DNA from 2 places in the Serratia grimesii genome. Region 1 is predicted to be linked to the other one. Evidence: predicted binding sites of a transcription regulator. Region 1 holds the regulator's gene; the other holds the start of a gene.
The links. The regulator PhoB, encoded in region 1, activates phosphate uptake and scavenging genes when phosphate is short. The targets are predictions, from matches to a motif close to CTGTCATAAAACTGNCNNAT.

Region 1 (15,633 bases):
CCAACCGTTGCCATTTACCTGCGGCCAGCAGCGGACTGTGCGGCAACGTCACTGCGCCTCTGCCTCCGCGTTGTAACACCACCAGCACCTGTTCCTGTTGATAGATGCGCACAAACGCCAGCGTTTCACCGGTGGCATGCAACACCTGACAGCCGCCACGACGCAGCGCCAGACTCTGTTTACGCAACGCCGCCATGCGCTGGAATAAGGCCAACAGGCTCTGATCCCACTGGCTTTCATCCCACGGGAACGGCTTACGGCAGAACGGGTCGTTAGCACCATCAAGGCCAATCTCGTCACCATAATATAAACAAGGCACACCGATCCAACTCATCAGCCACACCGCTGCCATACGCATCCGCGCTTGGTTGCCTTGCAACAGCGTCAGAAAACGCGCGGTGTCGTGGCTATCAAGCTGGTTGAACTGAATCAGTTGACGGCCATGTGGTAGCCCGGCCCGGTAGTCATCCATCCACTGGACGCAATCCGCGGCATCCATCTGAACCGGATGATGCGCTACGTCCAGCCCAGCAAGGAACCCCCGTACAGGAAGAGCGAACCCCATATAGTTCATTGCCGCATCTTCCACACCGGCATGCAGCCAACGACGTGCATCACCAAAATGCTCACCCAGTATGTAAGCTTGCGGGTTTTCCTGTTTTACCGCCTGATAAATCCCCGCAAGATGCTGCAAATTGCCGGTCGCGCCGCCGTTCTCCCCCAACATATGCACGACATCCAGTCGCCAACCATCAATGCTATACGGCGGGCGTAACCAGTGGCGCACCACACTGCCGTCACCGCGATAAATCGCCTCTGCGACCTGCGGTTCGGCAAAGTTGAGTTTTGGCAGGCTGGCATTGCCTTTCCAATCAAGCGCGCGGCCATCAGGGTAGAAATTAAACCAGCCACGGTACGGCGACTCTGGGTGGTGGCAAGCGCCGTTCTCACCTTGCTGGTGGCGATCAAACCACGCATGCGAATCGCCGGTATGGTTAAACACCCCGTCTAGCACCAGTTTCATCCCTACCTTGTGAGTGCTCACTCGCAAACGTTGCAAAGCAGCATTACCACCAAAATAGGGATCGACCTGGTAATAGTCTTCGGTATCGTATTTGTGCACGCTGGGCGCGGTGAAAATCGGGTTCAGGTACAGCGCCGTTACGCCCAACTCTTGCAGATAAGGCAGCTTTTGGCTGATACCATCCAAATCACCACCATAGAAGGTGGATGCGGCATGACGGTCTTCCAACGGATGTTGCCAGTCATGGCGTACAACGTCACAACCCGCAGCATGATGGCGATAGCTGCCGCTTTGAATACCATGCCCGCCACCGCTACTGGCAAAACGGTCGGGAAAAATTTGATAAAAAATCTGGTCAGCCACCCAGACCGGGCTGCTATCAGGTACATCGACCGCAAACTGTGCCAATTGTCCCGGCGGCGTCACCGACCACCCTTGTGGCCCGAACCAGTGCTGCCGATCGCACCAAACCAGTTTGAAGCAGTAACGGCGAGTCGGCTCTCCTTCATTCAGCGTCAGGCTGGCCTGATAGCGAGACATACCTTCAACGCACTGCGTTTTCATGATCAACAGCCATTCTTCATTATCCGGCTCGGCGCGTAAGAACACGCGCTCGGGCAGATCATCCCCTTGTAACCAGAACGTGATATCCAGGCGTTGTCCCTTTTTCACCACGAAAGGCGGGACCGGTTGATGCCAGGCATTAAGCATACTGTTCTCCTGCTGTACAAAACGAAATCGACGACGTTATTCAATGCCACGAACAATGCCACGTTGAGTGCAAGTCCCCCTCCTCTCTGGCTTGCAAACTCGGGGAGGAGCCGGGGGGTGGAGAGCGTCAGTCAGCGGCAACCCTATGTAAAAAAGGGTAAACAGGCGCACATTATGGCCCGCAGCCATTAGGCTAACGTCTTTTGAGTGTATTGGATATTTTTTGCGCATTTTTTAAGGAGCAGTAATGCAACAACAGATAACCCTGTGGCTAGAGAAGTTTGGGCTGGAATTCAGTGGCGTGATGTCTCTGCTGATGGTGCTGGGATTGATCGTTCTCATCTCGGTAGTGATCCACCTGGTGTTGCATCGCGTCGTATTGGCGGCGATCCAACGTCGCGGTCAGCAATCGCAACGGGTATGGCAGCAAGCACTTACCCAATACAAGCTATTCCAGCGTGTGGCTCTGCTACTGCAAGGGGTGATCATTAATTTGCAGGCGGTACTGTGGCTCCACGCAGGCAGCCAGACGCAGGCGATTATTGTCACCGCTGCCCAGGTGTGGATCATGGGCTTCGCCCTGCTGTCGCTGTTTTCTCTGCTCGATACGCTGTTGGCAATGCTGCGTCAAAGCCCGATTTCAAACCAGTTGCCATTGCGCGGTATTTTTCAGGGGCTGAAGCTGGTCGCCGCCATTCTGATTGGCATCATGATTGTGTCACTGCTGATGGGCAAATCGCCCTTGCTGCTGCTCAGCGGCTTGGGGGCGATGACCGCAGTACTGATGCTGGTGTTTAAAGACCCGATCCTCGGGCTGGTAGCCGGTATCCAGCTTTCCGCCAACGACATGCTGACCATCGGCGACTGGTTGGAGATGCCAAAATACGGTGCGGACGGCGCAGTCACCGACATCGGTCTGACCACGGTAAAAGTACGTAACTGGGACAATACCGTGACGACCATCCCGACCTACGCACTGATCTCCGACTCCTTTAAGAACTGGCGTTCAATGTCGGAATCCGGTGGACGCCGCATTAAGCGCAGCATCAATATCGATACTACCAGCGTGCATTTTTTGTCGGATGAAGAGCAACAGCGGCTGAACCGCAATCCGCTGCTGCAACGTTATCTGAACGATAAAACGCAGGAGTTAAGCCAGCATAACCAGCAGATTGCCGTAGATCTCAGTTCTCCACTCAACGGCCGCCGCCTGACCAATCTGGGTACATTGCGTGCTTATCTGGTGGCGTATCTGCGCGCCCACCCGCATATTCACCAAAATATGACGCTGATGGTGCGCCAGTTAGCTCCGCTGCCGGAGGGATTGCCGTTGGAAATTTATGCCTTCACCAACACCACGGTCTGGGCGGAATACGAAAGTATTCAATCTGATATCTTTGACCATATTCTGGCGGTCATTAACGAATTCGATCTGCGGGTGCATCAAACGCCAACTGGCAACGACATGCGCAGCATGCTCAGCCAAATGCGGCAGACCGCAGAGATTTCCTGACGCAGACTGACGTAACTGTTTCTGCCGGTAATGACTCTCAACCCAGGGGCAACGGATGTCTCAGTACACTTTTCTTTCGGCATGAAAACAGCGTTAATACATTGATTAACGAGCACTGAAGGAAAAGAGGATTGCTGAAATCATTACGCCATCGGCTGTTTACTCTGTTGGCCGCCCTGATGTTTGTTAGCTGCCTGCACAGCGCCTCACTGGACGAAAGTCGTATGAGCCGCACCTTACAACCGGCACTGAGTACCCTGAGCCGGAATATGCAGGATATCCGTGAGATACTGTCGCGCGCAGCAGGCGAAGAGCAAGAAGAACGATTGAACGACAGTAGTCTGCGTATTGAAGCCCGCGCCTCTGGTGACGACGAACCGGAAGATAAGCAATAAAAAAACACCGGCGCAAGGCCGGTGTTTTTATTTTCAATCCTGCTGTTGGGCCAGCACCGTCAATTTTTTCTGACGATTAACCTTGAAGTAATACCCTGCCAACAGCACCACGACCCATACCAGACCCGCATACAGGGATACGCGTGTGGTTGGGAAGTAACCTATCAAACCGATGATAAACACCAGGAAGATGATCGCCACCACTGACGTGAACACGCCGCCTCGTAGTGGGAAGGCCAGGTTCTTCACCTGCTCTTTGCTCAGGCTCCGGCGGAAAGCAATCTGCGAGAACAAAATCATGATCCACACCCACACAGTCGCGAAAGTCGCCAGTGAGGCAATCACCAGGAACACATTTTCCGGCATGATGTAGTTCAGGTATACCGCCAGCAGCAACGCGAACATCATCACCACAACCGTGACCCACGGGATACCGCGTTTGGAGACCTTGCTGAACATCTTCGGCGCGTGGCCCTGTTCGGCCATGCCGTGCAGCATGCGGCCAACACCAAACACATCGCTGTTAATTGCAGACAACGATGCAGTGATCACCACAAAGTTAAGAATACCCGCCGCCACAGTAATGCCCATGTGCTGGAAGGTCAGCACGAACGGGCTGCCGTTAGTCCCCACCTGGTTCCACGGGTAGATCGACATGATGACGAACAGCGTACCGACATAAAACACCAGAATACGCCATGGCACCGAGTTGATGGCCTTGGGAATCGAGGTTTTCGGGTCTTTGGCTTCACCGGCGGTGATACCAATAATTTCGATGCCGCCGTAGGCAAACATCACCAGTTGCAGCGACAGGATCATGCCAATAAAGCCGTTGCTGAAGAAACCGCCGTTGGACCACAGGTTATGAATCCCAGTCGGTTGCCCGCCGTTGCCAATCCCCCAGATGATGATGCCGATACCCGCAGCAATCATGATAATGATGGTGGCCACTTTAAAGAACGAGAACCAGAACTCCAGCTCACCGAATACCTTCACGCTCATCAAGTTGATAGCGCCTATCACCAGCACCACGCTCAGCACCCAAATCCAATGCGGCACTTCAGGGAACCAAATGCCCATATAGATACCGAAAGCGGTCACATCGGCAATGGCAACGATCAGGATTTCGAAACAGTAGGTCCAGCCGGTGATATACCCAGCCATCGGGCCAAGGTAATCCTGCGCATAGCGTGAAAACGAACTGGCCTGTGGGTTGTTGACCGACATCTCGCCCAGCGCGCGCATGATGATAAAGGCGACAATACCGCCAATCAGGTAGGCCAACAAAACGCTCGGGCCGGCCATTTTAATGGCGTCCGCCGAACCGTAGAACAAACCGGTGCCGATAGCCGAGCCCAGTGCCATAAAGCGAATGTGACGTGTACTGAGGCCGCGTTTCAGCTTATTGGCCGCAGGGGCGGCGGGTGACTGTTGTTGCATGAAGATAACCCGTGTTTTTTAAACGTAAAAAAGCCACGGACAAGTCCGTGGCCCAAAATTTAGCCGGGGAATTAGGAGTGCGCGGTCACTTCAGAGCGCGTACAAACCCGGTCATAAATTGCGACCAGCACCAGCATCAACAGCGACGGCGGCAACCATGCCAGTCCCTGATCAGCCAATGGCAGGTGATTGGTCCAATCCGGCAAGAAATGCTGGAAGGTGGACGCTTTCACCGCGTCAAGGATACCAAACAACAGGCTGACTAACATCACCGGCGCGATGATTCGCGGCGCGCTGTTCCACCAACGCAGGGTGAAACTCAGCACCACCAGCACGATACACGGCGGATAAATCGCGGTCAGCACCGGGATAGAGATCTGAATCAGATGGCTCAGGCCCAGGTTTGAAACCAGCATTGAGAACAGCCCCAGGATAAACACCAGCGTCTTATAGGAGAAGGGCAGGTACTGGGCAAAGAACTCGGCGCAAGCACAGGTCAGGCCCACCGCTGTTACCATACAGGCGATGAAAATCAACGCTGCCAGGAAGAAGCTGCCCAATCCACCGAAGGTGTTTTGTACATAGGCATGCAGAATCACTGCGCCATTGGTGGCATCAGGAACCAGTACACCGCTACCAGAACCCAGCTTGAACAGGCTCAGGTAAACCAGCGTCAGGCCCACACCGGCGATCAAACCAGCAAGAATGGTATAACGCGTCAGCAGACCGGCATCTTTCACACCACGGGAACGCGCGGCATTAACGATAACGATACCAAACACCAGTGCGCCTAGCGTATCCATAGTCAGATAGCCGTTAACGAAGCCGGTAGAGAACGGAACGTTCTGATAAACCTCAGTCGCCGGAATTGGCGTACCCGCAGGCCAGGCCAGCGCGGCAATGCCGAGCGCACCCAGCGCAACAATTTTCAGCGGTGCCAACACGTGTCCCACGGTATCGAGCAGACGGCCCGGATACAGGGAAATGCCGATCACCAGTGCGAAATACACCAAGCTATAAATAAACAACGGCATGGCACCATCACCGGTCAGTGGTGCAATACCCACTTCGAAGGAGACGGTCGCGGTGCGCGGCGTGGCAAACAGTGGGCCCACAGCCAGATAGCAGACAGTCGCCAACAGCAGACCCGCGCGACGGCCAATTGGCGTGCTCAGAGCATCAATGCCGCCACCGACACGCGCCAGCGCGATCACCGTCATCACAGGTAGACCGACGGCAGTAATCAGGAAGCCAATAGCTGCAGTCCAGACGTGCTCACCGGACTGTAAACCGACCATCGGCGGGAAAATGATATTCCCGGCGCCGACGAATAAGGCAAAGGTCATAAAACCTAATGCGATAATATCTTTTGACGTTAAACGATGACTCATACGATGTCGTGTTGCCTGTTCAAATGAAAAAAAGTGCCCGATACGTGGTGGCGTTATGCCCCACCCGGTTGCCGGCTTGCCATTTCATCGCGAGACCAATAAGAGCAGAAAACGCATAACGTCCGGCGCTTTGTCCTTATTCGAAAGTGACCACTCATGATGATGGGCAGAGTTTTAAGAGTTATAAATGGAGGTTTAGTCCGACAACGAGGCCTAAGTTAAACGTTTATAGCGCTGAAAGGCAAGGCGCATGACAAAAAGCAGAGCTATCGACCAGATAATCTTTCAGCACCAGTCGATCATAGTGGCTATCAATAAATATACAATACATGATTTGTATCATTTTTGAGCAGGCATCTCACAAAACGTGAAGCATAAAGCTATTGGTCGCGCGAAAACGCCAATAAACACTCAGTTTCCGCGCGGTATGAACAGATTTTTGCCCTTAGCAAACCCGCTAAATGGCGCGCATTACGTTTTGTAGCTTATTCCACTGCGTCTGTCGTCAAATGACCCAGAACGCGGCAGGTTCATCGCCGCACGCGTAGCGCCAAATCATGATAGTTGTTCCTGGGCGCTTATTTTAAGCCCAATGCTAATCGTGTTTTACGCAAGGTATCGGGGGGCAGTGGCAGATAGCCGTCGTGATTAACCAGGTTTTGCCCGGTATCAGACAGCACACGATCGAGGAAGGCAGCGGTCAGCGGCTCCAACGGCTGGTTGGGCGCTTTGTTGATGTAGATATACAGGTAGCGCGACAATGGGTAACTGCCATTGCGTACATTGGTGTCATTGGGGGTGATGTAGTTTTCCCCAGACTCCGCCAACGGCAATAGCCGCACACCACTGGCCCGAAAACCGATGCTGGCGTATCCAATGCTATTTAGTGAACCGGCAACGGCCTGCACTACCGATGCAGAACCGGGCAATTCATTGACGCGCGGCATAAAATCACCGCCGCACAGCGCACGCAATTTGAAATAGCCGTAAGTTCCAGAGGCCGAATTACGCCCAAAACGTTGCAAGGTTCGCTGCTGCCAATCGCCGGTCAATCCCAATTCCCCCCAGCGCGTCAACGGCTGGTTTTCACCACAGCGCAGCGTGGCGGAAAAAATTCGGTCAAGCTGCTGCAGGTTAAGCCCACGCAATGGGTTGTCCTGATGGACCAGCACCACCAGCGCATCGACGGCGACCGGCACGGCCAGCGGCGCATAGCCATAGCGATGCTCGAACGCCGAAACCTCCGCCGCCTTCATCGGTCGGCTCATCGGCCCAAGCTGCGCCGCACCTGCCGCCAGTGCGGTTGGTGCAGTTGAGGACCCCGCAGCCTGGATCTGCAAATTAACGTTGGGATAATGCTGACTGAAATCCTGCGCCCACAGCGCCATGAGATTTGCCAACGTATCTGAACCGACACTCGACAAGTTGCCGGACAGCATGCCGTCCGGCTGCGCCAATGCGCCACGGCTTGCCAGCAGCGCCAGGCAAAGCAGTAGCCCTCGGGTAATTCGGATCATGCCAGCCTCTCGCGCGTTAATTTTTCACCGCATTCTCTGATAAAGCTGCGGGAACAATCAACCGGTTAGGCAAGGTAAAAATGAATCGGGTGCCAATGCCCTGCTCGCTGAGGATCTCCAGACGTGCATCGTGGTGGCTTAATGCATGCTTAACGATCGCCAACCCCAGTCCGCTGCCGCCAGTCTGGCGTGAACGGGCCTTATCAACGCGGTAAAAGCGTTCCGTCAGGCGAGGAATATGCTCAGCAGCGATACCGGGACCGTTATCACTGACCTGGAACTGCGCGCCGTTTGGCGTTTGTTGCCAGCTCACCTCAATATTGGTGCCCTTTGGCGTGTGATTTACCGCGTTATACACCAGGTTGGATACCGCACTGCGCAACTGGTCATCGTTGCCAAAGACCTTAAGCTGTTCGTTCACCCGGAAAGTAATCTCATGATTACCGCCGCTCAGTGACTGCGCTTCACGTTGCAGCACACGTAGCATCAACGGAATATCGACCCGTTCGTTCATTTCGACATTTGGGGCGGCTTCAATACGCGACAATGTCAGCAACTGCTTGACCAGCCCATCCATGCGCCGTGTCTGTTCCTGCATGGTGCCCAATGCCTTGCCACGTAACGAACCGTCCAGCTCTTCGTCGCTCATCATTTCCAGGTAACCCTGCAATACCGTCAGCGGAGTACGCAACTCGTGACTGACGTTAGCGAAGAAATTACGGCGTGCCCCTTCCAGCTGGCGCATTTGCGTAACGTCACGCGCAACCATCAACAACTGCCCTTCTGAATAGGGCATCACGCGGAATTCAACATAATGCTCATTGTTCAACTGCAGCGTTAACGGTCGAGAGAACTCTTGCTGTTGCAGATAGTGGCTGAATTCCGGATAACGCAGCAGGTTTAGGATGTGTTGGCCGTTATCCTCTGGCCAACGGAAACCCAGCAGATGCTGCGCCAAACCGTTACACCAGAAGATGTTACCTTCAACGGTGGTCATCACTACCGCATCGGGCAGTGACTCCGCACCGCTGCGGAAGCGTTTGATCAACAACGCCAATTCACGACGTCGGCGACGGTTACGCTGTTGCATCTGGTATAAGCCGTAAAACAGCGGCTCCCAGCTCCAACGCCCAGGTGGCGGTGTCATGCTGCGGTCGACCCACAGCCAGTGAGAAAGTTTAAGTTGGTTGTAGAAGTTCCATACCAGCGCAGCCAGCACGGAGGCCAGCAGCAACCAAGGCAGATAACCGAAAATCAGCCCAAGCAATAAGGCAGGCAAGCAGAAAAGGGCCAGCTCCAGGGCCAGCCTCTTCCAGGATAGACGTTCTAACACGGCATATTCTCCAGCGCGGCGCGATCAGTAGCGCGTTGAGAATCGGTAGCCTGTGCCCCGAACGGTTTGAACCATTTTGTCATGACCACTGGTCTCTAACGCCTTACGGAGTCGGCGGATATGCACATCAACGGTGCGGTCTTCCACATAAACGTTAGTGCCCCAGACGTGATTAAGCAACTGTTCGCGGCTATAAACTCGCTCTGGGTGGGTCATAAAGAAGTGCAACAGTTTGAACTCGGTCGGCCCCATATCCAACGCCTGCTCGTTGGCCATCACCCGGTGTGAAGAAGGATCCAGACTCAGCCCTTGCATTTCAATCACTTCTTCCACCGCCATCGGTGAAATACGGCGCATTACCGCCTTGATACGCGCTACCAGCTCCTTCGGTGAGAAGGGTTTGGTAATATAATCGTCTGCCCCAACTTCCAGGCCGCGTACCCGATCTTCTTCTTCACCACGAGCGGTCAACATCATCACCGGAATATCGCGGGTCAGTGCTTCACGCTTCATATGTTTAATAAACTGAATGCCGGAACCTCCGGGTAGCATCCAGTCGAGCAACACTAAATCAGGGAACGGCTCAGACAGGCGCGTCACTGCGCTGTCATAATCCTCAGCTTCCAACGGTTGGTAACCATTCTGTTCCAACACAAAGCACACCATCTCACGGATCGGCGCTTCGTCTTCCACCACCAGTATGCGTCTTGCCATCGTCAATCCTGCCAATGTGTTAGCGATCTATTAGGCTGTGTCCCGCCATTGCTCGTGAGCACCGCTGGCGGTCATTTAAGCGTGAAGCAAGGCGCAAACCGCGAGGTTTGGTGGCGCCAAATAAGCGGTGAGCAACACAGCAGCACGCTTAAATGGCTCCAGCCCGAAGGGGCGCGCCTCAAAAACTCGCTGCCTGCGTTGTCGGGTTCGAACATAATCCCGCTATGTCCTCCCCCTCTGCCTTGACAGCATGCTTTTGGGTCTGCGCCGGCGCCACGACCAATGGCGGGGCACAGCCTCATTGCGGCGCCATTATGCGTCAGTTTTGTGACACTTTTATGAAAAAAACGGGCTGTTATAGGCAGTAAGCATAGCGATTATTTCCAACGTCAAAGAAAAATCATTCAGTTGTCATAATGATTCCGTCACGACAGCAGCCACAGTGCCCTTTATAATCACCGCCATTACCTTATCGCCCCGGGAGTGTCATGCGCCTGATCCACACCTCTGACTGGCATCTTGGCCAGTACTTTTTTACCAAAAGCCGTGCCGCCGAGCACCAGGCTTTTCTGCGCTGGCTGATCGCCCAAATCGAGCAACATCAGGTGGATGCACTGATCGTCGCCGGGGACCTGTTCGATACCGGCTCCCCACCCAGCTATGCCCGCGAACTGTACAACCGCTTCGTGGTGGAGCTACAGCACACCGGCTGTCAATTGGTGGTACTGGGGGGTAACCATGACTCAGTGGCAACCTTAAATGAATCGCGTGAATTGCTGTCTTGCCTGAATACGACCGTGATCGCCAACGCGCAGACTGAAACCGAACAGCAAATCGTGGTCCTGAATCAACGCGACGGCCAACCGGGTGCCGTACTGTGCGCCATCCCGTTCTTACGCCCGCGAGATCTGCTCACCAGCCGTGCCGGTGAATCAGGCGTACAAAAACAGCAGGCGCTGCAAGAAGCCATCGCAGAACATTACCAGACGCTCTATCACGCAGCCTGTGCACACCGCGATGCACTCGGTCTGGCACTGCCTATCGTTGCCACGGGCCACCTGACGACCGTTGGTGTCACCACCTCCGATTCCGTACGCGATATCTATATTGGTACGTTGGACGCCTTCCCGGCCCAAGCTTTTCCGCCAGCCGACTACATCGCATTGGGGCATATTCACCGTGCGCAGAACGTCGCGAAATCCGAGCATATTCGCTATAGCGGTTCACCGATCCCGCTCAGTTTCGACGAATTGGGCAAAGCAAAAAGCGTCTTTATGGTGGACTTCGCCACAGGCGCCCTGCAACAGGTCAGCGCGTTGGACATTCCCAGCTTTCAGCCGATGCAGCTTATTAAGGGCGATTTGGCGCAGATAGAGCAACAATTGCAGCAGTTTGCCGATTATAAAGGCGAGTTGCCGGTGTGGTTAGATATCGAAGTCGCGACACAGGATTATCTCAACGACATTCAGCGCCGTATCCAGTTACTGGCCGATCAACTGCCGGTGGAGGTGGTGTTACTGCGCCGCAGTAAAGAGCAGCGCCGCCAGGCCATTGAACAGCAGGACAAAGAAACGCTCAACGAACTGAGCGTCAATGAGGTCTTCGAGCGACGGCTAGCACAAGAGCCTGAAATGGCCGAAGAACGTCGGCAACGCATGAACCAGATGTTCCAGCAGGTGGTCGAGTCGGTGCAGCAGAACGACCAGGAGCCGAGCCAATGAAAATCCTCAGCCTGAGATTAAAAAACCTCAACTCACTACAGGGTGAATGGAAGATAGACTTCACCGCCGAGCCCTTTGCCAGCAATGGGCTGTTCGCCATCACCGGCCCCACCGGTGCAGGTAAAACTACCCTTTTGGACGCCATCTGTCTGGCGCTGTACCACCAAACACCGCGCCTCAACGTCACACCGAGCCAAAACGAACTGATGACACGTCACACAGCCGAGTCGCTGGCAGAGGTCGAGTTTGAGGTTAAGGGCGTCGGCTACCGCGCCTTCTGGAGCCAGCGACGCGCCAAAAATGCGCCAGACGGTAATCTGCAGGCACCTAAAGTAGAGCTGGCACTGCGTGAGGATGGCAAGATCCTGGCGGACAAAGTACGCGACAAGCTGGATCTTACCGCCGCTATTACCGGGCTGGATTTCGGGCGCTTTACCAAATCGATGATGCTTTCTCAGGGCCAGTTCGCCGCTTTCCTCAATGCTGACGCCAATGACCGTGCCGAGCTACTGGAAGAGTTAACCGGCACCGAGATCTACGGTCAGCTTTCTGAGCGGGTTTTCGAACAACACAAACAGGCCAAGATCGAACTGGACGCGCTGCATCAACGTGCCAGTGGTATTGAACTGCTGAATGATGAACAACGACAACAACTGGAAAACCAGTTAGTTGAATTAGGGGCACAAGAAAACACCCTCAGCGGGCAAGCCCGCCAGCAGCAGCAAGCGTTGAACTGGTTGCAGTTTTGGCTACAAACGCAGCAAAAACAGCAGGAATATCAACGCCAGCTGAACGCTGTGGAGCTGGAGCAAACCGCAGCAGAACCGCAACTACAGCAACTGGCACGCAGCGAACCGGCAGAAAAACTGCGGCCACGGCTTAACGAACGTAACCGCTGCCGCAGCGATCAGCAGGCATTGCAACAACAAATCACCCTGTTAACACAGCAGCAGACGCAACAGCTGGCTCAAATGGAACCGTTGCATCAGGCGATGGAAAAAGCGCGTACCCAGTTGCAAGCGCATGTCGAACAGCAACAAACACAGCAGCGGCTGATTGACGAGCAAATCGTTCCACTTGATAACCAGATCGCCCAGTTGCAAAAAACACAGGCGGAACGGCAACACGCGTTCGATACCGCGGTACAGCAATGTGCGAAACAAAAAGCGGACCTGGAACAACTCGACATTCAGCGTACCCAGTTGACCGCACAGGCCGGGCAACACCAGGAAAAGCTTAACGTTCTCACTGCCGCACTGACGACGCAGCAACAACAGCAACATACGCTGGAAATGCAGGCACCTCTGGCAGCACTGCGCCAGCGTCAGACTGAGTTGGCCGATCTGCGCCCCGTGCGGCAACAGCTTTTCAGCCTGTCATCACTGTCACAACAAATCGTCAAACGGCTGACACAGCAACGGCAGGAACTACGTGCAGGCCAGAGCGAACTGACCCAGTTGGAACCACAGCTGGAACTCGCTCGTCAACAATATAAACAACAGAAAGCCCATCAAACCGACGTTGAAAAAACAGTAGAGCTGGAAAAACGGATCGTGGGGTTGGAAGCCGAGCGAGCGCGTCTGCAACCCGGTGAGCCTTGCCCATTGTGCGGCTCAAATACGCATCCGGCAGTTGAGCAATACCAAGCGGTAAAGCTATCAGAAACCGAAAAACGTCTGGAAGAAATGAAAATCCAGACCGAGGCATTACAAAAGAAAGGCGTCGAATTACGGGCACGTTACGATAGCCTGCAACAACAGTTACAGCGCCAACAGCAGACCATTGCACACGATGAACAGCAATTAGCTGAGCATCTGCAAAATTGGCAACGTTTGACGGCGCCGCTGGCATTTGATTTTGGCTTGCAGGATACCGAACGTCTGCATGACTGGTTGAACGACTGCGAACAACAAGAGCGCGAAGGCCAGCAGCGGCTGACGCAGCACGAACAGGCGGCACTGGCGGTGCAGCAAGCCAAGGATGCGCTGGCCGTACTACAGGTGCAGCAGCAGCAAGCGCAACAGGAAAAAGCGCGCCTGGATGAGCGTTTCACCTTACTGGAGAAAAGCTACGCCGACGCTCAATTGCAGCAACAACACTTGTACCAACAGTGGCAACAAGGCCAAAACACGCTTGGTGAACAGCGTGCGCAACGACTGGCATTGTTTGGCGAACAACAGGTCGTACAAGTTCGCGAGCAGCTACGCGCTCAACAAACGGCCTTTGAGCAGGCCAGCCATCAGGCAGCAGAACAGTGGCAAAAGGCACAGGAACAACGCGATCGTCTGAGCGGCCAACTTGCCGGATTGCAGCAACAGCTATTGCAACAAACCGAGCGACTGCAACAGGCAGAACAAGACTGGTTGCAGGCACTCACCGCCAGTGAATTCAGTGACGAAGCCGCGTTCAATGCCGCATTGCTGGATGATGCCCAACGCCAACAGTTGCAACACTGCAAAGAACAATTACAACGGCGACACGTTGAAGCCCGTGCACTATTGGCACAGGCCGTTGACAGCCTGCAACAACACCAACAACAGCGCCCAGAAGGGCTGGATGAAACTCAGGCCGATCCTCACATCCTGAGCCAGAGCCTGGAAACACTGGCACAACAGTTAAAAACCTTGCAGCTACAACAGGGTGAAGTGCGTAATCAGTTAGAAAGTGACGCCATGCGTCGCATCAATCAACAGTCGCTGTTTGCGCAAATCAGCCAAAGCCAGCAGCAGTACGACGACTGGAGCTATCTCAATCAGTTAATTGGCTCCAAAGAGGGTGATAAATTCCGTAAGTTTGCTCAGGGATTAACCCTTGACCACCTGGTATATCTGGCCAATAACCAGCTTGGCCGACTGCATGGGCGCTATTTGCTGCAACGTAAAACCAGCGACGCGCTGGAACTGCTGGTGGTGGATACCTGGCAAGCAGATGCATTACGCGACACTCGTACACTATCCGGCGGCGAAAGTTTCCTGGTGAGCCTGGCGCTGGCGCTGGCGCTGTCCGATCTCGTCAGCCACAAGACCAGTATCGATTCGCTGTTCCTCGACGAGGGTTTCGGCACGCTGGATGCAGAAACCCTCGATACTGCGCTGGATGCCTTAGACAGCCTGAATGCCTCTGGGAAAACCATTGGCGTGATCAGTCACGTTGAAGCAATGAAAGAACGTATTCCGGTGCAGATTAAAGTGAAAAAGGTTAACGGGCTTGGCATCAGCCGGCTGGAATCGCAGTTCCGATTAGAATAATCCGAGGTTACTGGCAGGCAACAGAGGATAAATGTGACCACGGCGGCAGTCCGCGCTGAAAAGCATTGAGCCGCCGAGGACAAGCGTTATCATGCTATTAATAACAGGATTGTTACTGTATGCCCGTCGCTTTTTAAGCCACCGCTTAAAATACCGAGGGTAGAGATATCTCAATACAGGCAAAACCTGACGCACAGGATCGCTCCCGTGCGTCAGGTTTTTTCGTTTTCAGCGCGCTGAAACATCCGGGAATAGCCATGAAGATCGCAAAAATACTCAATAATAACGTGGTGATTACGCTGGACGACCGTCAGGAAGAGACGGTCGTGATGGGGAAAGGTATTGGTTTTAAAAAGAAAGCTGGGGATCTGCTGGACGAAAGTTTGATCGAGAAGATCTTCACGCTGAACGGCAGCGAAATGGCTGAGCGTTTTAAAACGCTATTGTCAGAGATCCCATTGGCTTGTGTAACCACCGCCGACAAAATCATCACCCTCGCCCGCCAACGTCTTCCAGGCAAGCTGCACAACATCGTCTACATCACACTGACCGATCACATCCACTTTGCGTTGCAACGCCATGCACAGGGGCTGGACATTAAAAACGTGCTGCTGTGGGAAATCAAA
Region 2 (15,633 bases), 770 kb from region 1:
CACCTATCCGATGCTGACGGCAGAGGAAGAGCGGGAGCTGGCTGAACGGCTGCATTATCAGGGCGATCTGGAAGCCGCTAAGCAGCTCATCCTGTCTCACCTGCGCTTTGTCGCTCATATTGCCCGGAATTATTCTGGTTATGGCTTGCCGCAGGCGGACTTGATCCAGGAAGGTAATATCGGCCTGATGAAAGCTGTTCGCCGCTTCAACCCAGAGGTTGGGGTGCGTTTGGTTTCCTTTGCTGTGCACTGGATCAAGGCAGAAATTCACGAGTACGTACTGCGTAACTGGCGTATCGTCAAAGTTGCCACGACTAAGGCTCAGCGTAAGCTGTTCTTTAACCTGCGTAAAACCAAGCAGCGTTTGGGCTGGTTCAATCAGGATGAAGTGGAACTGGTGGCCCGTGAGTTGGGTGTGACCAGTAAAGACGTGCGTGAGATGGAATCCCGCATGGCGGCGCAGGATATGACTTTCGACCCAACACCGGATGATGAAGCCCGTGATGGTCAATCGATGGCACCCGTGCTGTACCTGCAGGATAAAAGCTCGGACTTCGCTGAAGGTATCGAGGAAGATAACTGGGAAAGCAACGCAGCAGACAAACTGGCCTATGCGCTGGAAGGTCTGGACGAGCGTAGCCAGCATATCATCCGCGCCCGTTGGTTGGATGACGACAACAAGTCTACGCTGCAAGAGCTGGCCGATCAGTACGGTGTTTCCGCTGAACGTGTACGTCAGCTAGAAAAGAACGCCATGAAGAAACTGAAAATGGCGATCGAAGCCTAATTCCGCATAAGCGTTAAAAAGCCCGGCTAGCCGGGCTTTTTTGTGCCTGAAATTTGGCGCTATGGTGTTATCGCAGAGAAGTTTGGTGCAGGGCAGTCATAACCGAACTTATTGGCCCAGCTGTACTGAGCTCCAGTATTGATGTAGCGCTGATACAACGCCCGACCCGTTTTGGCATCACGTTTGATCACCCACCCGGCAGCATTACACAGCACTGCGGCATAGGCCTGACTTGTCGGTGGCAGTAAGTCGGCCGCCTGTTGAGCCAGATCGACCGCTTGCCAGCGATAGTGCAGGAAGCGATTGTCTTGCGACGGCAGTGCCGCTTTAGCACGCGCGGCTTCTGCGCTGCTGATCCAACTTTTGTGCTTCAGGGCTCGGGTATCAAAGGCATCCCCCAGATAGGAATAACCCGCATCATAAATCGCATAATCCGGTGTCATTTCATAACCGGTGAACATCAGCCCTTGGGTACGCAGCAGCGTTGCGGCTTGATAGTAGGCTTTTGCGCGCGCCAATTTGTCTGCAGATTTGTCTTGTGCCGTTTTCAGCGTATCAGCGTACTGTTGGGCAACCTGACGATAGTTCGGAATATCAAAATAGGTCATTGCCTCTTGAGGACGCCCGGCGCGCATCAGCCGCCGCGCCAGCAGCTCGCGTAGTTGCACATCTGGCGTGAGTGCTTGACCATTGTACTCATCCGGGTTAACCGGTTTCAGCGGTGTAGCCGGTGCGGGTACATGCTTATCGACAAAGCCCTTCAGTTCGTCGACGGTAAGAACTCGCTCTGCCACGTCGGCGACGTCGGCCCAATAAATATCTTTACCGCGATACAGGAAGTCCATTGCTTGCAAATAATCGCCGCGGTCCAGTGCCAGGATGGCCTGTTCCCCCGCAACCCGGCATTCAGGCACGATGGTTTCTGGCGTAAAGTCCGCATTGCGTTGTTCGCCCCAGCTTTCACTGGATGGGAAAGCGGACGCCGCTTTGGCGTAGTCAGCGGTAGCGGTTTTAACATCCCCATCGCGCAGCGCCATTTTGGCTCGTAGCCACCAGGCCAGGCCGCTGTCTCCGGCGTGCTTCAGCAGGCTGGCCGCCATCGGATATTGCCCTGCACGGTAAGCCAGCGCTGCCAGTCGATCGCTGCCGGTGAAGCCGCTTTTCACCGAGGCATCCAACAGCGTCAGAATCTGGCTGATGACTTGTGTCGAACGGCTGCCGGTTCCGTCAGTGTCCGCCATTTGCAGATTACTGCTGCGTGCAAACAGTTCAATGGTCACCAGTTGTTGGATCAACGGATCGGCAATGGTCTGCTTTAGCACATCGAAGTGGTCAGGATTGATCAGATAGCTGGAGACGTATTGTAACGACAACCCACCGTCTTGATCGCCCTGTGCCGCTTGCTGCGCATACAGGTGGGCCGCTGGAGCGATCTCTCCCAGCCACAGGTGAATACGTGCTCGTTGGCCCAGGCTGCTTAACGCCAGTTGATCAGGGTCAGCCACGCCGCCTTTCACGCGCTCAATCACCTGTTGGAATGCTGCTAACGCTTGTTCAAGCTGTGGCTTGGACGGGTGTTTGACCGCAACGGTCGATGCGCCAGTTTCGTTCTCTGACGTGCCGTGATCACCCATTAACACTCGGCCAAGTGAATATTGCGCCCGCAGTCCCCAGTCGCCCTGGTCTGCTGAGGGCAGCGCCAGTACCTGTTGAAAATATTCACCCGCACGCGGGTCTTCACCGGCAAAAGCCACTGCGCCTAGTTGGTAAAGGCGCGCGGCGTCAGATAGTCCTTGAGTATTGACGGAATCGGCCTCTTCAACGGTTTTGGCTGCCCGCATTTTATTGATGATGAGGGTTTCCGGTGACAGCGGCATTGGTTTCGGGGGCATGGCTGGCGGTGGTGCTTTCCACAGCGGTAACTGCTTATCTACAGCAACCAGGCGGCCTGCTTCAAAAGCGAAATTACCTTCCGGCATGTACAGCAGTGTACCGTTGCGATCGACCAGCAGACGATTAGGAAAGTCTGGTCCGCAAGCGTAGCTGTTAATCGGCATCGCCAATGCTGAACCGATCAGGGTCGCCAGAGAGAGAGAACGACCGCAGAGACTCCGTCTAGCGTGCGCATTAAGGTATGACAAGGGTGCCTCCTGGCGTCAGTTGTTGGCAGCGTAGCCAGCCCAGCGGCCGGGATTGCCCGGCGCGTAGCTGGTCGCTGTGGGTAAGCACAAAGCGTTGCCGTTGAGGTTCACTTTCCAGCCGGTAGTTGCCCGCAGCGTCCGCTGCCAGGCACTCACCCGCGGTGATGATGATTTCATGTGGTAATGGGGCGTCAACGGGGCCGTTATTATGAATTATCAGATCATTGAGCCCATTTTGCTGTGGCTGATGGCTAAATTTTACCTGCCAGTCGACACTGAGCGGTTGGTTTTCTATCACTGCTCGCAGTGTCGCGAGCGACCAAGCGCGGCGGTCGTCAGCCAATGGCAGTCGGAACCAGATAATCCCACGCAAGTGCGGCGTGGTCTGCGAATTCAGTTGATGCAGAAAATCAGCCACCTGTTGCGGTGCGACGGTTAGTTCACGCGACGTGCCCGCCACGCGCAATGACGCTTCGCTTTCAACCTGGGCACCCTGAGCATCGAACCCCACCAGGCCCATACCGTAGGCAGGTAATGCCACCCGGAAAGGTTTTGGCGTAATTTTCGCGTATTGATTTACCCAATGGAGTGCCAGTGGGCTGACGAATAGCCCTTGCTGCGGTGACAGCACCGCATGCACTTGCAGTACCGAACTGTCGACGTGTTGCAATATACCGGGCAACGCTGCTGAGCCGATCCAGGTCGGTAATGCAGTGATGCCTAGCTCTAAGGTATACGGCAACTGCTGACGTAGCTGCTGCAAGAAATGCTGGTAGTCAGACAGTCGAGCAGTGGCGGCGTCATGGTCTATTTCAATGCCGGTGACATGCAGCCCGGCGCGTTGCCATTGCTGCACTGTTTCTAGTAGACGCTGGCGAATGACAGACTCATCAAGCTGTGCCAACTGCCCATCCAGACGCATGACTAACCACAGCGGACGACCATCTTGTTTCAGTAGCGGAAGATTAACGGGGATTTCCCGCCAGCCTTCACGCGGGTGGGCCTGCAATCCCAGAACCCGCAACACGGGGAACAGATCACGGCTTTGCGCCAAGGCTGCGGTATGTTGTGGGGTCCAGACCCGTTGCCAGACATAAACCTGATTATCCCAGGTTTGTGATAACCGCAACGCCTGATGACGACCAGCAAACCATGAGGTTAACGCCATTGCCAGCACGAATAGCGTTATTAGCCCACGTTTCATTGCTGCCAGAGTTCACCTTGCTGAGTGAAACCGCAGGCACGCATAAAGTTATCTACCTCACCACGTTCACGCGGTGTCAGGCCAGCGGTTGAAAGCTGCCAGTGTGTTATCTGTGGCAACTGGCGCTGTGCGTCCTGTACCAGATAGAGACCAACACCGCGGCGGCGTGTCACTTCACGCACCATCAGATCAAGCAACTCTGCCTTTTCACCCTGCATCGCGATTTTCACTGCGCCCAGCAGTCGGTCGTTAAAACGGGCGGCGAACAGCGCTTTACCGTCGTTCAACCCGTTCTGCCATTGCTCCGGCTGCTGATGTGGCCAGATTTTGCCGAGGTCGATGAGATCTTGCGGGGACAGCGTAGTAAGGCGCTCAATGGTCAGTTTCATGCAGAATTTCCGCGCAGTTAAATGATGCCGACAGTGTAATAGATCTTGTGCAGAGCGTTGTGTAAGTTTTTCTGTACGATTACTGCGCAAAATGTTTTTTGCATGGACCATTTTCCGAGTAAATAGTTAGTAAATGGATTGTTAACCAGCACAATGCGCTACGCCTCGGGCTAAACAGCGCGGATTTAATCCGAATTTTATCCTGTTTACACCGCTTGTTTCTGAGCAATGAAGTTGATTTGCAGAAGAAAATTCCTGTTTAATGATATGAAAAATAAAGTCTTATTAGAAAATATTGCCTGTAAAACACCTAAATCATTATTACTTATGAATAAAAGCAGTAAATAAAGATCGGGTGCGGGTAAACACAACAGGTACGTTCACAACGACAGATGGGGATTTGCGGATGAAATTAACAAAAGGTAAGGCGCTGTTGGCGGGTTGTATTGCGATGGCTATCGGTCATTCAGCCATGGCGAAAGACATTAAAGTGGCGATCGTCGGGGCGATGTCCGGCCCAGTCGCACAATACGGTGACATGGAGTTCACCGGTGCTCGTCAGGCCATTGCCGATATCAATTCCAAGGGCGGCATCAAGGGCGATAAGCTGGTGGGTGTGGAATACGATGATGCCTGTGACCCTAAACAGGCGGTCGCGGTCGCTAACAAGGTAATCAACGACGGCATTCGCTATGTGATTGGCCACCTGTGCTCGTCATCGACGCAGCCAGCTTCCGATATTTATGAAGATGAAGGCGTGATCATGATTACCCCGGCGGCCACCAACGCCGATCTGACCACCCGTGGTTACAAGATGATCATGCGTACTACCGGTCTGGATTCCGATCAGGGTCCGACGGCGGCGAAATACATCCTCAGTGAGATCAAACCTAAGCGCATTGCCGTGGTTCACGACAAGCAGCAGTATGGTGAAGGCCTGGCACGCTCGGTGCGTGATAGCCTGAAAAAACAGGGTACCGACGTGGTGATGTTTGAAGGGATCACCGCTGGCGATAAAGACTTCTCCACTTTGGTGGCGCGTCTGAAGAAAGAAAACGTCGATTTCGTTTACTTCGGTGGCTACTACCCGGAAATGGGCCAAATCCTGCGCCAGGCAAAACAGGCTGGCCTGACGACCCGCTTTATGGGACCAGAAGGTGTGGGTAACTCTTCACTGTCCAACATCGCCGGTGCGGCCTCCGAAGGCATGTTGGTGACCTTACCTAAACGCTACGATCAGGTGCCAGCCAACAAACCTGTTGTTGATGCACTGAAAGCCAAGAAGCTGGATCCGACCGGTCCGTTCGTCTGGACCACCTACGCTGCGCTGCAATCGCTGACCACCGGGATGGAGCGCAGTGGCAGCCAGGAACCGGCCGATATCGTCAAGGATCTGAAAACCGGCAAGCCAGTGGAAACCGTGATGGGGCCGTTGAGCTGGGATGAAAAAGGCGATCTGAAAGGCTTTGAATTCGGTGTGTTTGAATGGCATGCCGACGGCACATCAACACCCATTAAATAAGCCATAATCATCAGGGTAGGGCGCAGTTCAACTGCGCCCGCGGGCCGGCTTGCCGGCTCCGTATCCCTTTACCTGAATGCTCTTCGCGTTCAGGTTTCGCAGCCAAGGGTTAGAGTATGTCAGAGCAGGTTCTTTATTTTCTGCAGCAGATGTTCAACGGCGTCACGTTGGGCAGCACCTATGCATTGATCGCCATCGGTTACACCATGGTCTACGGCATCATCGGCATGATTAACTTCGCCCACGGCGAGGTGTATATGATCGGCAGCTATGTCTCCTTTATTGTTATTGCCGCCCTGATGATGGTGGGCATCGACGTTAGCTGGTTGCTGATTGGTGCCGGGTTCCTGGTGTCGATCGTCATTGCCAGTGCCTACGGCTGGAGCATTGAGCGGGTGGCCTACAAGCCGGTGCGCAACTCCAAGCGTTTGATCGCGCTGATTTCCGCCATCGGGATGTCGATATTCCTGCAAAACTACGTCAGCCTGACACAGGGATCGCGCGATCTGGCGTTGCCTAGCCTGGTCACCGGCCAATGGGTATTGGGAGAAAGCAACGGCTTTGCCGCCACCATCACTACCATGCAGGTGATTATCTGGGTCGTGACCTTCCTGGCGATGTTGGCGCTGACGATATTTATTCGTTATTCACGCATGGGCCGTGCCTGCCGTGCCTGCGCGGAAGATTTGAAAATGGCCAGCCTGCTGGGCATTAATACTGATCGGGTGATCTCACTGACGTTCGTGATCGGTGCGATCATGGCAGCGGTGGCTGGCGTACTGCTGGGCCAGTTCTACGGCGTGATTAACCCCTACATCGGCTTTATGGCCGGTATGAAAGCCTTCACCGCAGCGGTATTGGGCGGTATCGGCAGCATTCCCGGCGCGATGATTGGTGGTCTGGTCCTGGGCGTGGCGGAAGCCCTGACTTCGGCTTACCTGAGCACTGAATATAAAGATGTGGTGTCGTTCGCGCTGCTGATTGTGGTGTTGCTGATCATGCCAACCGGCATCCTTGGGCGTCCGGAGGTTGAGAAGGTATGAAACTCAATCTGCTTAATGCGTTGATCGCCTCTCTGGTGCTGTTTGTGATGGCTTCATTCCTGATGGGGATGCAACTGAGTCTCGACGGAACCAAACTGGTGGTGCATGGCGCGGCGGAAGTTCGCTGGATGTGGATCGGCATTGGCTGTGTCATCGTGTTTTTCTTCCAATTGTTGCGTCCGCTGATGCAGCAAGGGCTGAAAAAAATCTCCGGCCCGTCATTCGTCTTGCCGAGTTTTGATGGCACCACTGCGCGCCAGAAGCTGCTGGCTGCGGCGATCATTGTTGCCGCTGTCGCCTGGCCGTTCCTGGTCTCGCGCGGCACGGTGGATATCGCTACCCTGACGTTGATCTACGTGATGCTGGGTCTGGGCCTGAACGTGGTGGTCGGGTTGTCCGGCCTGCTGGTGCTGGGTTACGGCGGTTTTTACGCTATTGGTGCCTACACCTATGCACTGCTTAATCACTACTACGGTCTTGGTTTTTGGGAAAGTTTGCCATTGGCTGGCATCGTCACTGCCATCTTTGGTTTCCTGCTTGGTTTCCCGGTACTGCGTTTACGCGGTGACTACCTGGCGATTGTGACGCTGGGTTTCGGCGAGATCGTGCGTATCCTGCTGCTGAACAATACCGAGATCACCGGCGGGCCGAACGGCATCAGCCAGATCCCGAAACCGACCTTCTTTGGGCTGGAGTTCAACCGAAGTGTGCGTGACGGCGGCTGGGACACCTTCCATAACTTCTTTGGCCTGAAATACGATCCGAGCGATCGCATTGTGTTTTTGTATTTAGTGGCGCTGCTGCTGGTGGTACTGACGCTGTTTGTGATCAATCGCCTGCTGCGCATGCCGCTGGGCCGTGCCTGGGAAGCGCTGCGCGAAGATGAAATCGCCTGCCGTTCACTGGGCCTTAACCCGACCAAAATCAAGCTGACCGCCTTTACCATCAGCGCCGCCTTTGCCGGTTTTGCAGGTACGCTGTTTGCCGCACGTCAGGGCTTTGTCAGCCCGGAATCCTTTACCTTTGTCGAGTCGGCCTTTGTGTTAGCGATCGTGGTATTGGGTGGCATGGGCTCGCAGTTTGCCGTGATCCTGGCGGCTATACTGCTGGTGGTATCGCGTGAAATGATGCGTGATCTGAATGAATACAGCATGTTGCTGCTGGGTGCCCTGATGGTCTTGATGATGATTTGGCGACCACAGGGGTTGCTGCCGATGAAGCGGCCACAGCTGAAACTGAAAACGGCGGATATCCACGCGGGCAAGGGGGAACAGGCATGAGTATGCAACCTTTGCTGAAGGTCGAAGGGTTATCGATGCGTTTCGGCGGCCTGCTGGCGGTCAATAACGTGGCGCTGGAACTCAATGAAGGCGAAATCGTCTCGCTGATCGGCCCGAACGGTGCCGGAAAAACCACGGTGTTTAACTGTTTGACCGGTTTCTACCGCCCAACCGGTGGCACCATCAAACTGCGTGAGCGCCATCTGGAAGGGTTACCTGGGCAGACTATTGCCCGTATGGGCGTGGTGCGGACTTTCCAGCACGTGCGGTTATTCCGTGAAATGACGGTGATCGAAAATCTGTTGGTCGCGCAACATCAACATCTGAAAAGCGGTGTCTTTGCCGGGCTGCTGAAAACCCCGGCGTTTCGTCGTGCCGAAGCTGATGCGCTGGAACGTGCCTCGGTATGGCTGCAACGGGTTGGCCTGTTAGAGATGGCTAACCGTTCTGCAGGGAATCTGGCATACGGCCAACAGCGCAGGCTGGAGATTGCACGCTGCATGGTTACCCGGCCAGAGTTGTTGATGCTGGATGAGCCGGCTGCGGGCTTGAACCCGAAGGAAACCGATGAGCTGGATCACCTGATTGTCGAACTGCGCAATCAGCATAAGGTTTCGGTATTGTTGATTGAGCACGATATGAAGTTAGTGATGGGCATTTCCGATCGCATCTACGTGGTGAACCAAGGCACACCGCTGGCGCAGGGCTCTCCGGCAGAAATTCGTAACAACCCGGACGTGATCCGGGCGTATTTGGGGGAAGCTTAATGTTGTCATTTAATCAGGTGTCCGCCCATTACGGCAAAATTCAGGCGCTGCATCAGGTTAGCCTGAACATCAAACAGGGGGAGATTGTCACCCTGATTGGCGCTAACGGCGCGGGTAAAACCACGCTGCTCGGTACGCTGTGCGGCGAACCGCGTGCGACAGAAGGCAGTATCACCTTTCTCGATCAGGACATTACACAGTGGCAGACCTCGCGCATCATGCGTGAGGCGGTGGCGATTGTCCCTGAAGGGCGGCGGGTGTTCTCGCGCATGACCGTGGAAGAGAATCTGGCGATGGGCGGTTTCTTTGCCGATCGTCATCAGTATCAGCAGCGTATTGAACGGGTATTCAACCTGTTCCCGCGCCTGTTGGAGCGCCGTACTCAGCGTTCAGGCACCATGTCTGGCGGTGAACAGCAGATGTTGGCGATTGGGCGTGCACTGATGAGCCAGCCGAAGTTACTGTTGCTCGATGAACCGTCTCTGGGGCTGGCGCCGATCATCATTCAGCAGATTTTTGACATCATTGAGCAACTGCGCGAAGAAGGAATGACCATCTTCCTGGTGGAGCAAAACGCCAATCAGGCGCTGAAATTGGCCGATCGTGGTTATGTACTGGAAAACGGCCGCGTGGTGTTGGAAGATACGGGAGCCGCATTGTTAGCAAACGAAGCAGTTAGATCGGCGTATCTGGGCGGCTGAAATACCCGTCGTCTTTCAAGCTACAGCGTTGTTAACTGCACTCGCTTACCCCAGTCACTTACTAAAGTAAGCTCCTGGAGGATAAGCGAGCTGGTCGCCTAGCTGTAACTGGAAATCCATAGGGTATTAGAGGGAATTTACCGATAAAGGTAACTCAGGCTGCACCTGCATTTTTAACGATTACGAGAAGAAGAAGAAATGAACACAGAAGGGTTACTCGCGCAGCGCATCGTAAAAGTAAAAAGCTCGGCAATTCGTGAATTGCTCAAGCACAGTAAGATGGAAAACGTCATTTCGCTGGCGGGCGGCATCCCCTCTGATGCCCTGTTTGATTTCGAAGGGTTGAGCATCGCGACCCATCAGGCGATCACCGAGCAGCCGAAAAGCGCTTTCCAGTATGGTTTGACCGAAGGCAGCCCGGTACTGCGTGAGCGCATCTGCGAGCTGTGCGCCCAGCGTGGTGTTTCTGCTACCGCTGACGAGGTGATGGTGACTGCGGGTTCCCAGCAGGCGCTGGATCTGGTGATGCGTGCCATCGTCAACCCAGGCGACGTGTTTGTGGTGGAGCGTCCGACCTATCTGGCAGCATTACAGACGCTGGAGCTGGCGGAAGCCAACATCATGTCGGTGTCGTCCGACAGCGATGGCATGGTGGTCGAAGAACTGGCCGAGTTGCTGAAAACTCAGCGCATCAAGGGTGTGTATGTGGTGCCGAACTTCGGCAACCCAAGTGGCATCACACTGAGTGCCGCGCGCCGCGAACTGTTGGTAAAACTGGCGGCCGAGCACAATTTCCTGATCATCGAAGATGACCCGTACGGCGAGCTGCGTTTTACCGAAGAACGTAACGCCACGCTGCACCAGATTTCGCAGCAGGTACTGGGCCATACCGATAACATTATCTACACCTCGACCTTTTCCAAGATCCTGGCGCCGGGCCTGCGTCTGGGCTGGGCAATTTTGCCGCCGTTCCTGCTGCACAAAGTGGCGATCATCAAGCAGGCGGCGGATCTGCACGCCAGCGCGCTGTCGCAGAGCATCGTCGAATGTTACCTGGGGTTGGATCGTCTGCCGGCGCAGATCGAAAAGATCCGCGCAGCGTACAAACAAAAGGGCGAGATCCTGGCCGGGCTGGTGGAACAAGAGTTGGGTGACCATATCAGCTTTGATATGCCGAAGGGCGGTATGTTCCTGTGGGCGCGCTTCCGTCAGCCGTTTAACGCGACCGAATGGCTGAAAACCACCCTACAGCAGGGCGTGGTATTTGTGCCGGGAGAATACTTCTTCTCTGACAATCCGGATCGTTCGACCTTCCGTCTGTCATTCGCTACCGCCACGGAGCAACAAATGCAGGAAGCCGTTGCCCGCCTGCGTCGTTCACTGTAATCCCCGCGGCGGCAGGGGAGTTTTTCCTGCCGCCGACATCAAACCGCAACCTGCACTTCACTCTTCCGTCATATAGCTGTCATCTGGTGGTTATGTTTCTGTCATCCGAGCATGGCATGTTAGCTTCCGAACAAAAAACTGATTCTTTTCGCTCACGCGCTTATTACACCAGCTTTTTTCAGGAGTTAGGCATGCTCACCTACGCTATTCGCAAAACTACGCTGTGCGTCGCGTTGACCCTGGCGGTCAGCACTCATGCACTGGCGGCAACCGAGATCCCGTTCTGGCATTCGATGGAAGGCGAACTGGGTAAAGAAGTGGATTCCCTGGCGGATCGCTTTAACCAATCGCACCCCGACGTCAAAATTGTTCCGGTTTATAAAGGTAACTACGAACAGAATCTGGCGGCGGGCATCGCGGCCTATCGCTCAGGTAAAGCACCGGCGATTTTGCAGGTGTATGAGGTGGGCACGGCAACCATGATGGCCAGCAAGGCGATCAAGCCGGTGTATGAGGTGTTTAAAGACGCTGGCATCAACTTTGACGAGTCGGTGTTCGTGCCGACGGTGGCAGGTTACTACACCGACAACAAGAGCGGGCACCTGCTGTCTCAGCCGTTCAACAGCTCTACCCCAGTTCTGTATTACAACAAAGATGCCTTCAAGAAGGCTGGCCTGAACCCAGATCAGCCACCAAAAACGTGGCAAGAGTTGGCGGCGGATACGGCCAAACTGCGTGAAGCTGGTATGAAGTGTGGTTACGCGAGTGGCTGGCAGGGTTGGATCCAACTCGAGAACTTCAGCGCCTGGCACGGTGTACCGTTCGCCACGGAAAATAACGGGTTCGGTGGCACCAGCGCCAAACTGGAGTTCAACAAGCCGCTTCAGGTCAAGCACATCCAACTGCTGGAAGACATGAACAAGAAGGGGGATTTCACCTACTTCGGCCGTAAAGACGAATCCACCGAGAAGTTCTACAGCGGTGATTGCGCCATTACCACTGCATCCTCCGGTTCGCTGGCAGATATTAAGCACTACGCCAAATTTAACTATGGTGTTGGCATGATGCCTTATGACGCGGATGCCAAAAATGCACCGCAGAACGCCATCATTGGTGGCGCCAGCTTGTGGGTGATGAACGGCAAAGATGCCGCCACCTATAAGGGCGTAGCTGAATTCCTGCAGTATCTGGCCCAACCGGAAATCGCTGCCGAATGGCATCAGAAAACCGGTTATCTGCCGATCACGACCGCTGCGTACGATCTGACCAAGCAACAGGGTTTCTATGATAAGAACCCGGGTGCCGATGTGGCAACACGTCAGATGCTGAACAAACCGCCATTGCCGTTCACCAAGGGTCTGCGTCTGGGCAATATGCCGCAGATTCGTACCGTCGTAGATGAAGAGCTGGAAGGTGTGTGGACCGGGAAGAAAACGCCACAGCAGGCGTTGGATGCCGCCGTACAGCGAGGTGATGTTTTGCTGCGCCGTTTTGAGTCCCAGACCAAGTAACGTCAACCGGAATTCCTTTTCGGCGAACGACACCGATCCACCCCCTCTCCCTTGGGAGAGGGCCGGGGTGAAGGGCTCAGTCAGCCCTTCACCCATATTAACGGTTAACCTCTATGTCATCTTCCCGTCCCGGTTTCGGCTGTAGCTGGCTGCCCTATGTATTGGTGCTGCCGCAACTGTTGATCACCGCAATCTTCTTCCTGTGGCCTGCCGGTGAGGCGCTGTGGTATTCAGTGCAAAGCCTCGATCCGTTTGGTCTGTCCAGCCAGTTTGTCGGGCTGGATAACTTCACCCAGTTGTTCCAGGACCCGTATTACCTCGATTCGTTTTACACAACGCTGATTTTCAGTTTCCTGGTGGCAGGTATCGGGCTGGTCGTGTCGTTGTTCTTCGCCGCGTTGGTGGATTATGTCCTGCGCGGCAGCCGAATTTACCGGACGCTGATGATTTTGCCTTATGCCGTGGCCCCTGCGGTGGCGGCTGTACTGTGGATTTTCCTGTTTAACCCGGGGCTGGGGCTGATTACTCACTTCCTCAATGGATTGGGTTACAACTGGAACCACGCGCAAAATAGCGGACAGGCGATGTTCCTGGTGGTGCTGGCTTCGGTATGGCAGCAAATCAGCTATAACTTTTTGTTTTTCTTGGCGGCGTTACAGTCCATTCCACGCTCCCTGGTTGAGGCGGCAGCCATCGACGGTGCTGGCCCGGTGCGGCGCTTCTTCAACCTGGTGTTGCCGTTGATCACGCCGGTGAGCTTCTTCCTGCTGGTGGTAAATCTGGTGTATGCCTTCTTCGATACCTTCCCAGTGATCGATGCTGCGACTGGCGGCGGGCCGGTACAATCCACGACCACGTTGATCTACAAGATCTACCGCGAAGGCTTTGCGGGTCTGGATCTGTCCAGCTCAGCGGCGCAGTCGGTGATCCTGATGCTGTTGGTAATTGGTCTGACGGTGATCCAGTTCCGTTTTGTCGAACGTAAGGTGCGCTACCAATGATTGAGAACCGACGCGGGCTGGATATCTTCAGCCACGTAATGCTGATTATCGGCGTACTGGTGGTGTTGTTCCCGCTGTACGTGGCCTTTGTGGCCGCTACATTGGACGATAAAGAGGTGTTCCAGGTGCCGATGACCCTGATCCCGGGTGGACATCTGTGGGAAAACATCAGCAACATCTGGCAGGGCGGTGTGGGCAACCTCAAAGTGCCGTTTTCGATGCTGTTGCTGAATAGCGTGATCATGGCGCTGGCCATCACCTTCGGCAAAATTGTAGTGTCGGTGCTGTCGGCCTACGCCATCGTGTATTTCCGTTTCCCGCTACGCAGTCTGTTTTTCTGGCTGATATTCCTCACACTGATGCTACCGGTGGAAGTGCGTATTTTCCCAACGGTAGAGGTGATCTCCAACCTCAACCTGCTGGACAGCTACACCGGCCTGACGCTGCCGCTGATGGCCTCGGCAACCGCTACCTTCCTGCTACGCCAGTTCTTTATGACCTTGCCGGACGAATTGCTGGAAGCTGCGCGTATTGATGGTGCCGGCCCGATGCGCTTCTTCTGGGACATTGTGCTGCCGCTGTCGAAGACCAACCTGGCTGCGCTGTTTGTCATCACCTTTATCTACGGCTGGAACCAGTACCTGTGGCCGATCCTGATCACCAGCGACGCCTCAATGGGCACCGCGGTGGCGGGCATCAAAAGCATGATCTCCACCTCCGGTGCGCCGACCCAGTGGAATCAGGTCATGGCGGCGATGATTCTGACTTTAATCCCACCGCTGGCGGTGGTTCTTCTGATGCAGCGCTGGTTTGTACGCGGCCTGGTTGATAGCGAAAAGTAACGAGAGAAATTTTCACATGGCAGGTTTAAAACTACAGGCAGTCACCAAATCCTACGACGGTAAAACGCCGGTGATTAAGCAGATCGATCTCGACGTGGCGGACGGTGAGTTTATCGTGATGGTCGGCCCGTCCGGCTGCGGTAAGTCGACGCTGTTGCGTATGGTCGCTGGGTTGGAACGTACCACCAGCGGCGATATCTATATCGACAGCCAGCGTGTGACCGATATGGAGCCGAAAGATCGCGGCATTGCGATGGTGTTTCAGAACTACGCGCTGTATCCGCATATGAGCGTGTATGACAACATGGCCTATGGCTTGAAAATTCGCGGGTTTGGCAAACAGCATATCCAACAGCGTGTCGAAGACGCGGCACGCATTTTAGAACTGGAGCCGCTGTTGCAGCGCAAGCCGCGTGAGCTTTCTGGCGGCCAGCGTCAGCGGGTGGCGATGGGGCGCGCTATCGTGCGTGAACCTGCGGTGTTTCTGTTTGATGAGCCATTGTCTAACCTGGATGCCAAACTGCGCGTACAGATGCGTCTGGAATTGCAGCAGCTGCACCGCCGACTGAAAACCACCAGCTTATACGTGACGCACGATCAGGTGGAGGCGATGACGCTGGCGCAGCGGGTGATCGTGATGAACAAGGGCGTGGCGGAGCAGATTGGTACCCCGAGCGAGGTCTATCAGCGCCCCGCATCGCTGTTTGTAGCCAGTTTTATTGGGTCACCGGCGATGAATCTGTTGCCCGGCACGCTGAGTGCTGACGGCAGCCAACTGCGGTTGTCGGATGGCATGATGCTGAATTTGCCGCAGGCGAAAGCACAATGGGGAGGACGCCAGTTGACGCTCGGCATCCGTCCGGAGCATATTCAACTGACCACCGATGAGCAGGGTGGTGTGCCGTTGATTATGCAAACGCTAGAGCTGTTGGGAGCGGACAATCTGGCTCATGGGCAGTGGGGTGGACACGGTGTGATCGCCCGACTTTCGCATGAAACTATGCCGGCAGCGGGCAGCACGCTATATTTGCACCTGCCTGCACAGGCGCTGCACTTTTT

Region 2: ugpB (sn-glycerol-3-phosphate ABC transporter substrate-binding protein UgpB) is a predicted target of PhoB. The motif match lies at 11,286-11,305, and genes of this name have one in related genera.

What each region holds. Positions count from the first base shown of each region.
Region 1 is NZ_LT883155.1:1,038,483-1,054,115, reverse strand. Features, by position in the region: gene malZ (maltodextrin glucosidase) at 1-1,735, opposite strand, end outside; gene SGBXF1_RS04890 (mechanosensitive ion channel family protein) at 1,983-3,248, shown strand; gene SGBXF1_RS04885 (hypothetical protein) at 3,380-3,643, shown strand; gene proY (proline-specific permease ProY) at 3,677-5,083, opposite strand; gene brnQ (branched-chain amino acid transport system II carrier protein) at 5,155-6,474, opposite strand; gene SGBXF1_RS04870 (PstS family phosphate ABC transporter substrate-binding protein) at 7,053-7,991, opposite strand; gene phoR (phosphate regulon sensor histidine kinase PhoR) at 8,008-9,324, opposite strand; gene phoB (phosphate response regulator transcription factor PhoB) at 9,349-10,038, opposite strand; gene sbcD (exonuclease subunit SbcD) at 10,527-11,759, shown strand; gene sbcC (exonuclease subunit SbcC) at 11,756-15,007, shown strand; gene licT (BglG family transcription antiterminator LicT) at 15,265-15,633, shown strand, end outside.
Region 2 is NZ_LT883155.1:268,738-284,370, forward strand. Features, by position in the region: gene rpoH (RNA polymerase sigma factor RpoH) at 1-787, shown strand, start outside; gene SGBXF1_RS01195 (hypothetical protein) at 847-2,928, opposite strand; gene SGBXF1_RS01200 (DUF3142 domain-containing protein) at 2,915-4,132, opposite strand; gene panM (aspartate 1-decarboxylase autocleavage activator PanM) at 4,129-4,521, opposite strand; gene SGBXF1_RS01210 (branched-chain amino acid ABC transporter substrate-binding protein) at 4,928-6,043, shown strand; gene livH (high-affinity branched-chain amino acid ABC transporter permease LivH) at 6,160-7,086, shown strand; gene SGBXF1_RS01220 (high-affinity branched-chain amino acid ABC transporter permease LivM) at 7,083-8,366, shown strand; gene livG (high-affinity branched-chain amino acid ABC transporter ATP-binding protein LivG) at 8,363-9,133, shown strand; gene livF (high-affinity branched-chain amino acid ABC transporter ATP-binding protein LivF) at 9,133-9,834, shown strand; gene SGBXF1_RS01235 (aminotransferase-like domain-containing protein) at 10,033-11,220, shown strand; gene ugpB (sn-glycerol-3-phosphate ABC transporter substrate-binding protein UgpB) at 11,412-12,731, shown strand; gene ugpA (sn-glycerol-3-phosphate ABC transporter permease UgpA) at 12,845-13,732, shown strand; gene ugpE (sn-glycerol-3-phosphate ABC transporter permease UgpE) at 13,729-14,574, shown strand; gene SGBXF1_RS01255 (sn-glycerol-3-phosphate import ATP-binding protein UgpC) at 14,591-15,633, shown strand, end outside.